Regions from separate parts of the Paenibacillus sp. MDMC362 genome, predicted to be linked through region 1. Evidence: riboswitches for the same ligand, from Rfam matches in the RefSeq annotation. Region 1 holds a riboswitch; each other region holds the start of a gene.
The links. Region 1 has a riboswitch for cyclic di-AMP ahead of DP091_RS13860 (C40 family peptidase). Riboswitches for the same ligand answer to the same signal wherever they lie in the genome.

Region 1 (3,281 bases):
TCGGAATGACGACGTAGTATCCAGTTACCTAGCTAAAGAGAAATCAACAAAAGCCGCCCTCAGAAGGGCGGCTTTCCAATTATTCATAGAGAGAGCGGGAAACGGAGCGATCATTTATTTGCGTCATAAGTCCGTAACAAGTAACAAGTGATAGGCGTGAACCGTAAACCGTCATCCGTTTGCGCTGGAGTCGATTTTTTTGGTTTCTGGTTAGGTTTGTTTGTATCCGACAAACAATAAACGGTTGCTCGCACTTTCCCGCCCGCCGGCGGAAACCGCCGGCTCCAAACCCGCACGTGGGGTGACCTGCAGGCTTGGAGCCGGCGGCTGTCGCTATTCCATGTACTTGGATGCGTCAAACGTAATCAAAGACGTATGATTGGCATGCTCAATCAGCGAAGAGAGCTTGGTTACCTCGCGTTCCTTCTTGCGGGCTAGCGCCTGATAAGCCTCTGGATCATATAAGGCGACGTTGAACAGCGTTATGGCACCGTCTCCGCTGCCACGGCTGCTCTGGCGCTCCAGCTTCTTGCGGGAACCGAGATGGGCAAGCTGTCCGATATCGCTGCGTATTTGTTTGGCCAGCTCGATCGCTTCCATGATCGTAATGTCGGAGCCGTTCCAGGGAATAGTCTGCGTGGTATTGGAGATTGCCATCAGCAAATCCAGCTTCCTATAATCCGCCGCGGCCGCTTCGATTTCTTCCGTAATGGCATCTACGCTGCGCGTAGGGTATTCCGCCGTCTCCCCTTTTTCAATAATCGTGCTGCTGTTGTTCAAGCGTTCCGACATCAACTGATTGATGAGACGGTTAATTGCTGCCCGAACAGCTAGTGCTTCTGCCATCGTTATTTGACTCATAAGTGATGGATCACCTCTTTAATTTCATTTCTGATATGTAAACGCATGGATTTGTAAAAAGTTGCTAGATTAATTAAAAAAGCAGCGCGGAAAGGAGAACAGAGTTACATAATTGTCATGACTGAGTGAGACGGTTAACCAATCTCCTGCCGAAATTCTTCATCTTTACGACAGCTCCAAACATAAAACGATAGATTTTTAGGATATCATTGACAGCATCCTTGCTTGTATACTATATTAAGAGAAGGTTACAAAACGTTAATGAATTTTGCCGAATTTCGTTTGTGAAAACGGGGGAACCGTCTTGGGTGAATTACTCTTGTATAGAGAGTATAGGGAACCTTCAACCGAACCCTTAGCTAACTCCGTAGGCATCGAAGGAGAGAACATATTTTGAAGAAGTTTGTCATCACTTTGCTAGGGTCTGCAATTATTTTTTCTTCTGGTGCCGTTTCAGCATTTGCTGATCAACAACCGAATTTTCAGTATCAAGTGAAGCAATTGGTAGGAACTCCATACAAATGGGGCGGAACGACTACCAGCGGGTTTGATTGCTCCGGATTTATACTGTACATGTTTAGAAATTTCGACATTGATCTTCCGCGCACTTCCCAAAGCCAGGCTCAAGCCGGTGAACATGTGGATCGCCAAGATCTGCGGGTTGGAGATTTGGTATTCTTCAATACGAGCGGTAGCGGAATTTCTCATGCAGGCGTTTACATTGGTGACGGACAATTTGCACATGCTTCCAGCAGCAAGGGAGTCAGAATCAGCAAGCTTAGCGATTCCTATTACGAGCCGCGTTATGTCACGGCACGTCGTGTTTTGAGTCAAGAAAACTATGCAAAGCTGGTAGGAAGCGCAAGCTAGTTGGATTACGCAGCCATTTAGAGTACGATACATAATCAGAAAGCCTGACAAAGGGATGACCTTGTCAGGCTTTCTTTTTTTAGATATGAGAGAGTATAAACTTCGAAGCTTGTGACTTCCTGATATCGCAAGAAAAACTTCTACTAACTGTCTGTCATCTGTGAAAGTACGTCGATAGACGTTTTTGTTACTATAAGTCTATCATCCCACAAGGGGGTGTTCGGTTACTCCTTAACAACAGAGGCATTCACGGCAGCTTCCATTCCATTATTATAGAGACGGAACAAGCCCAGACGCCAGAAGGCGGCTCCCTTCAGGTCATAACGTTTGGCCAAGCCGAGTTTATCGTCCACGGAAGTGGTGGTTTCGCTGCTTAAACTGATGCCAAGCAGGAGCTTCTGCTTCGGGACGCCTGCTTGGAGTGCCAGCTGGATCGCTTGGTCCACCAGACTGTTCGGTTCGGGAACCTGAGATTTGGTTCCAACCGGATTGTACTGATAGGCCATAACAATCAGGTCATCAGCGATAGAGGCCAGTGTCTTGTAATCATAACCTTTATAGGCGCTGTTCAATGGCGGCACGGCTAAAGACAGGGCAACGTCATTCGGCAATGCTGCTTTCAATTGCTTGACGTAATCATTGAGCAGCTTCTGCTGCTTCACGGCATCCAGTTTAAATCCGAGCCCTTCAAAATCAAGCACAACACCGCCGAATCCGTTCTCCGCTACCGCGGCTGTGATGCCTTCAATGGACTTTTGGCGGAGGCTGCCGTCGCTCAAGACTTTGGTTAATTCGCCGTTTCCATCCAAGGCATAGACCATGAGGTACGGTTTAATCCCCTGGTCCGCGGCATCGGCAACAATCGATTGCGGCGTAACGTCTCCAGCCGCAGCGGGGAGACGGTACTCATCCCCTTGAAGCGTGAACTGACCCTCGCGATCGATGCGGCTCCAGCCAAAGGCGACTGAATTCATGGACCCCACGAGATCCCGTTCTTGGAAAGATTGTAATGCATAGAAAGCTCTCAAATGCATTTCGCGCTGCGGCGATACGAGGGAGACTGTACGAGTCGCCTGGTTCCAGCCCACATCAACGCCGAATTGGCTGCTGAACGAGCTGAGCGGGATCAGCACACGGCCTTCCCTTTGGACTGGCGGAGCTGCAAGCTTCACTTTTTTACCGTTGACGGTTGCGTTCGTGCTCCCCACTTGAAGTAATACTTCGGTCGATTGGCCTTTCACGCTGCCAATGGCCTTCACGGTTTGCGTCTTGCTATTCCACGTGATTTGAATGCCCAGTGCTTCTCCAACCGTCCGGAATGGAACGTAGGTGACCCCTTTGTCAATCCGCGGAGCCGCATCGAAGGTTAGCGTAACATCATCCAGCTTTACCGATATGGCAGGCTCAGCATGGACCTGGCTAACATGGGGTGCGGTGCCGAGCAAGGAAAGGGCAAGAACGGCAGCGACGGCTGTTTTTCCTATTCTTTTATGCAGCATGCTTTTGTGTTTCCTCCGATCCATTAAATAATAGAATGATTTCATAGAATA
Region 2 (3,281 bases), on a different contig from region 1:
CATTCTCCACGCCGATATCCCCTTTGCGGGTAGCATCCGCTTCCGGAATAAAGGCATGCTTGCAGCCAGGGACACCCTGATCCACAATTTTGCGGATCCGCTCCCCTGCATGGTCAGGATCGGTTAATATAATAACGCCTCTGCGCTCCTGAGCAAGCGCTATGCGTTTCAGGATTTGTTTATTGATCGCTGAGCCGCCCGTTTCGATCGTATCCGCTTCTACGGCCCGTTTAATGGCAACGGTATCGTCTCTGCCTTCCACTACAATCACTTCTTTAATCATGCGTTTGTTCTCTTCCTTCCCAAGAAAACAGGCTTGTACAACCTCTAGGTTCTACCATCTTAGCCCTATATACTCCGTTCTTAACAAAACAAAAGAAGAGGAAATATTCCCTCTTCTTCATCATTATATATTATAAGCTAAATAGTATAGCATTAGAATGGTATTGTAAATTGGAATTCATGCGACTAGTTCAATTCAGGTTTAACCGGACCGATCACGTAAACGGTGCGGCCGCTCTTCCGGCCGAAATTTATGGCCGATTTCAGTGAATCATAATAAACATCGATTTTGTTGCCTTTGATGGCACCGCCCGTATCTTCTGCACGACGGAAGCCAATGCCTTCGATATAGACCCACCAGCCGATCGGGATGATGTTAGGATCAACGGCGATGGTTCGCCCTTCTGTAACGCGTGTGCCGGATGCAGTGCGCGTGCCGATTCCCTGCTGCTCAGCGGAATACGCCGTCATCGACACGTTGTTCAATACCTTGCTGTATTTAAAATCAACGCCTGCCCGAGAAACCACGTTGTTCTCGACAGCCTTGGCGGTCGTTACTTTTTTCGTGCTGGACAATTTAGCCGATTTAGCCTTTACATCGGTGGCTGCCGCCTGAACGATGACAGGCTTCTCCACTTTTTTGGTGCCAACGGCAATGATTTTATCCTTCGTTCTGCGTTCAATTTCTTGGGAAACCTTCGTCTTGGAAACCAGCTTGCCATTGTGGTAGACCTTCTCATAATGGTTCACCATGAGACCAGGCTCCCCCCGCTGAATAACGCGGTTATCCCCTCTCTCAAGCGATGGGTCGGCTGTTTTGATCACGCGGAAATTCCGATCTTCCGTCTCCTTAACTTTTTGTTTCGTGACGCGAACGACTTCGATATTCATATTGCTGGTCAGCTTCGTGTTCTGTGCCGGTTGTACTATATCTTCACCCTGGATTGTAATACCAGCCTCTTTAAGTACATGATCAACCGTATCCTGGGATGTAAATATGGTTTTGGTTGTGCTGCCTACTGTAACTTTGACTGGAATTGCCCGGTCAATGATGATCCGGTCTCCATCCTGGATCGCGCCGTTTAAAGGCATCGAAATCTGATCCTGAGGACTCAACGTGATCGCTTGCTCATCCAGCAATTCCTGCAGCAATGATCCACGTGTTTCAACTGTGGTGACACGACCATCGACGACAAGCTGGACCTCCTTGCCTGCCTGATCATGTACGACCAACGATATGAGAAGTGATACCGTAACGGCACCCATGGCACCGAGCAACATCAATTGACGCAAATTGTCATGCTTCCATCTCAATGCGTAAGACATGCTGGATGATTGTGATTCATGGGTTTCTTCAGGTTGAAAAATGCCCACTATTCCATCCTCCTTCATAGTCCCGCCGTCTAGGTAAACGCATGAATGCATTTGACGTGACTATAGCAATTTTTCTCACAAGGCGCCCTGCTATCTATCTACACCCTGCGTCAATTCCCGTCTTTCCGTCCATGTACCACCACCCCTTGTTTACCAAGAGTATGATGATCCACTCTCCATTATTCAAAAATAAAAGAAAGCCATTGAAAGAGTACTAGAGGCTCTAACGTGGCTTCCTGATGATTAGAATCATGGAAATGGTATGCACGAGAATTCCCCTCTTATTTCGCTTACGGAGTTAGCTGTCGGGTTCGGACGTAAGAGAGACGCCCTAGATCCGGATACCCGCTCATGGCGAGATCCTTCAAATTCACCCCAAAGACCCGAAAAAGAAATCAAATACAGCTGCGCGCATTCAGACCAGTATGCACGGCGGTATCGGTTCCCCCGTTCCCCAGAATTTCGGAGATTAAGCGAGACGGTTCATGAAATATTCGGCTGCGATCTGCACATCGCAGCTTCTTATCACTGAAAAGATGATATCCTGTTTGTATGCAGGTTGTAAAGCAACATTCAACCACATTTTCTCATGTAAAAGGTTAAAATATTGTAATATCAACGCCTTTTCTGATTAAAAAACTTTAATTAATCGAAAATGCTCCCTTTTTCATCGCTTTTGCTCTCGTTTTCGTTAAATACCAAATCGTTCCAGCGCATTTTGGGTGGTAATTTGGGCCAATTCCTCATAGGACAACCCTCTAATTTCGGCTGCCGCCTCCGCCACCAATTTTACATAAGCGGTCTCATTTCGTTTCCCGCGGAACGGGTGGGGTGTTAGATAAGGGGAGTCCGTTTCGATCAATAATCGATCAAGCGGAACCTGCGCCAAAACCTCTTTGGGCTGCTTTGCATTTTTGAAGGTAATCGGCCCGCCAAACGAAATATGGAATCCCATATCGAGACACATTTTGGCCGTTTCCCAGCTTCCCGAAAAGGAATGCATCACACCACCCACCTCGGAGGCTTTTTCCTCGCGCAAAATTTTCACGATATCTTCATGCGCATCCCGATTATGAATGACAATCGGCATGTTCAATTCCCGGGCCAGTCCGATCTGACGCCGAAGCACTCGGTGCTGAACTTCTTTCGGAGACGTATCCCAATAATAGTCCAAACCGATCTCTCCTATAGCCACTACTTTCTCATGACTACACAAAGAAGCGATCCAATCCAGGTCCTGATCCTCCATGGTAATGGCGTCTACAGGATGCCAGCCCACCGCTGCATATATAAAATCATAAGTTTCTGCCAGCTTCATCGTAGTCGGAATCGTCTCCCGGTTAAAACCAATATTGATCATCCGGGTCACGCCGGCTTCGAGCGCCCGCTGGATTGCCACTTCCCGGTCTTCATCGAATTGGGGAGCATCCATATGAGTGTGCGTGTCGAACAACATAAAATCCACACTCTCCTTCCTGTCGTTTCTGTGTCGTTTATCTTCCATTAGCTGGGTAAATCACAGATATACCCAGCTTTCCTGTATTCCACCTAGGTTAATGTTGTTGTTTGAAAACACTGGCTATCTTCTCCGGCATTTGAGCCAGCAGCGGACTTACCTTCTCCTC
Region 3 (3,281 bases), on a different contig from region 1:
TGGGGATATTGCCTGTACCGACTCGTAAAATCGGCAGTCGTCCCCCTTCTGATGCGATACCCGGATGCCGCTCCTAACGAGCTCAGCCGTCTTTTATTCTTCTACGAGGGCGAGATGAGCCTGTCCTTGAGCAGCACAGTACACACCTACGGATGGCTTCTTGCCGGTTTACTCCTGATCAGGATGGTCCTCACCCCGCTTATTCGGGCCGGCATCTTCTACAACCTTCACCAGGAAGCCAAGGGTGAGCGCGGTTTATTCTTCTTCACAGGCATGCGGAAACTGTGGAAACCCGTAACGTCATTCTATCTGGTTGAGCTTATTCTCACCTTCGGGCCCGGTTACTGGATTCTGCCCAAAATCCTGCCGATTCTGCTGAATGGAATTCAGGAGCCTGTTCTGCTGCTTCATGCACTGCCCTATGCAGCTGTCTGGTTCTTGTACGCCTATCTGATCCGCCTGTTATTGCTTTATATGCAATTTGGCCGTACCGGAAATTCCAGCATGGTCAGCTCTATCCATGCGCTCTTCCGTCGTTTGGGCACAGCGATGCTGTTATCCGTCACCATCGGCGGATCCGCCTGTGTCATTCTGCTGCTCCTGAGTTCGGCCTCGCTCTTCTGGGCCGGGTTGATCGGATTAATTATTCAGCAGGCCTCTTATTTCCTGAATGGACTTTTCCAAATTTGGGCAATGTCCGCTCAATATCATTTGTGGAGAGATTCCTCCTCACAGCATCCTTAATGGTTACAGTTCGTCGCCCTAAAACAATGAAACACGCTCGTGAATAAGCTGTAATCAGAAGCGACACGTTTCTATCCCGCGCTAGATTTTACAGAAAATAAGAGTTCAATTATCCTCAATATTACAAATTTTTGAACGCCAAATTACAAAAAAACCTGTATCCCCAAGATGGGGACAGGTTTTTTTGTTTAAAAATAATCTTTCCTCGTTTGCCAAATTGTTAATACTCTGCTAAAATAACGAATATGTTAGTAACAACTTTGTCATCTTTACTGTAACTTTTATGTAGGAACGTTGTAATTCGCTAACTATGTTGGAACGTCAAACGTCAATGAATGGGTTCATCAACATTTTAAGGAGCCGAATTCCCATAACGATTTGGGAAGCGGGGGATCCGTTTTGGGTGAATTGATCTCGCAAGAGAGGGATCATAGGGGACCTTCAACCGAACCCTTAAGCTAACCTCGCAGGCAATGGAAGGGGCTTTTGTTTTGAAAAAGAAGTTAACGGCTGTTTCTCTAGGCCTCGCACTCGCACTCACATTAGGGACCGGAAGCGCTTTCGCCGATTCCAAATTAAATACTGCAATCAAACCAGCCATTGGTGTTTCTTACAAAACAGGTGGAACTACAACGAATGGATTTGACTGCTCCGGATTCACCAGCTATGTTTACAAGAAGCTTGGTCTTAGCCTGCCGCGTACGTCTGCAGCTCAATACAAAGTAGGTACGGCCGTATCCAAGAGCAACCTGAAAGCTGGCGATCTCGTGTTCTTCAACACATCCGGTAGAGGTGTATCTCATGTGGGTATTTATGTCGGGAGCGGCAAATTCGCTCATTCTTCATCTTCGCGCGGTGTCATTGTCAGTCCGCTGAGCCAGAGCTATTACGCCAAACGATATGTAGGCGCTAAGAGAGTTATGAGTCAGAATACGTACAAATCCGTAGCTGTGAACTACAATTAATGTTGGAACTTAATTGATTTACTCTTACAAGAAAGCCCTGGGTTAATGAGATTGTGCCGATCTCATCCAGCGGCTTTTTTCTTTGGTTGATTGTGTGTATACCTTTATAACGTTCAGGACAGCAAAAAAGTTCCCGCTTTTCGAAAAAAAATGAAATTTATTATACAAGTTCACTTCACTTCGCCATGTCTTCACATCATCTATCCTTTATATACCCTTCTCTCCCTTCATTAAACAGCTGATTTGGAAAAATATTGATTTTGTTTGGTGCTTCGACAGCTAATGCTAATGAAAAATAGCGAAATCCATCAAGAAATAATTGCCAATCCCGCTTGCTGTCTGATAGAATGGACGCAGTAACAACTTTGTCATTAATGTAAGTGCTTTAATATATAGATTGCTATGCCTCGCGGCAACAAAAAGGAGCTTACCATGCTGAAGAAAACATTATCGACAGCAGCGCTAAGTATCACGCTGTTGTTTACTTTGAGCGTTGGCAGCGTGTTTGCTGATGGTGCGCTGGATCAGGAAATCGATAAGGTTCTAGGTACAAAATACAGCTACGGCGGTACTACCACCAGCGGATTTGATTGTTCCGGCTTCACCATGTACGTTTATGCTAAACTCGGTCTAAAGCTCCCGCATCAATCCGGCTCTCAATTCGACATGGGGACAAGCGTGTCCCGTAAGGAGCTGCGCGCTGGCGATTTGGTGTTCTTCAACACATCGGGCCAAGGCATCTCCCACGTCGGCATTTATGTCGGCGATGGCAAATTCGCCCATGCTTCCTCCAACCGCGGCGTGGTTATCAACCGCCTCGCAGAGGATTACTACGATCAGCGATACGTCGGTGCAAAGCGTCTCATGAGCGATGATAAGTATGCAGAGTCGGTCGGTGAATCATCCTAAGCTATAGAGGCTAATCTTCCCTATACATACTGCTTGCCCGTTAAAGGAGGCCTTACCTCTTTTTTGCGGGCTTTTTTGATGCGAATTGGATGTTCGTAATATGATTATTATTTTATGCAGACGATAGGAGGACATCGCAAATGGATACCGCACCGATTGCATTTCACACCGTAGTCATGCGTGAAGAACACGCCGAAGAAATATGCGCCTGGGTCTACCCTCCTCCCTATAATATCTATGGTTTTCTTCCCTGGGAGCAGATGAAAGGGCTTGAGGTGGAGTTTGGCGATCCGGACATTCGCCAGAGACAGTACATCTCGGTTCTGGATGAGCGGGAGGCCCTCTGGGGATTTGCCCAGCTGTTTCCGATGCATGAGGTTACACGAATCGGACTTGGCATGCGGCCTGATTGGTGCGGGCGTGGAATGGGTAAACGATTTATGCAGACGATTGTCCGGGAAGCCAGACGGAGACGGCCTGCCGACGAAATCGACCTTGAGGTAATGACCTGGAATGAACGAGCAATCCGCGCTTATCAAAGGGCAGGCTTTCACATTACCGATACGTATGAGCGGCTTACGCCAACGGGCAACGCCCTTTTCCACTGTATGGTGTATGAGCCCCCGGCAAATGAGGAATAGTAATCTTTGTCTATATGAAAAA

Region 2: another riboswitch for cyclic di-AMP. It lies ahead of DP091_RS27465 (resuscitation-promoting factor); the one in region 1 lies ahead of DP091_RS13860 (C40 family peptidase).
Region 3: another riboswitch for cyclic di-AMP. It lies ahead of DP091_RS29915 (C40 family peptidase); the one in region 1 lies ahead of DP091_RS13860 (C40 family peptidase).

What each region holds. Positions count from the first base shown of each region.
Region 1 is NZ_QLYT01000024.1:297,892-301,172, forward strand. It holds gene DP091_RS13855 (hypothetical protein) at 334-861, opposite strand; cyclic di-AMP (ydaO/yuaA leader) riboswitch at 1,121-1,251, shown strand; gene DP091_RS13860 (C40 family peptidase) at 1,255-1,731, shown strand; gene DP091_RS13865 (stalk domain-containing protein) at 1,956-3,230, opposite strand.
Region 2 is NZ_QLYT01000067.1:11,838-15,118, reverse strand. It holds gene rnmV (ribonuclease M5) at 1-283, opposite strand, end outside; gene DP091_RS27465 (resuscitation-promoting factor) at 469-1,656, opposite strand; cyclic di-AMP (ydaO/yuaA leader) riboswitch at 1,928-2,142, opposite strand; gene DP091_RS27460 (TatD family hydrolase) at 2,348-3,112, opposite strand; gene DP091_RS27455 (HD domain-containing protein) at 3,210-3,281, opposite strand, start outside.
Region 3 is NZ_QLYT01000085.1:12,380-15,660, forward strand. It holds gene DP091_RS29910 (hypothetical protein) at 1-744, shown strand, start outside; cyclic di-AMP (ydaO/yuaA leader) riboswitch at 1,093-1,232, shown strand; gene DP091_RS29915 (C40 family peptidase) at 1,236-1,709, shown strand; gene DP091_RS29920 (C40 family peptidase) at 2,145-2,618, shown strand; gene DP091_RS29925 (GNAT family N-acetyltransferase) at 2,759-3,259, shown strand.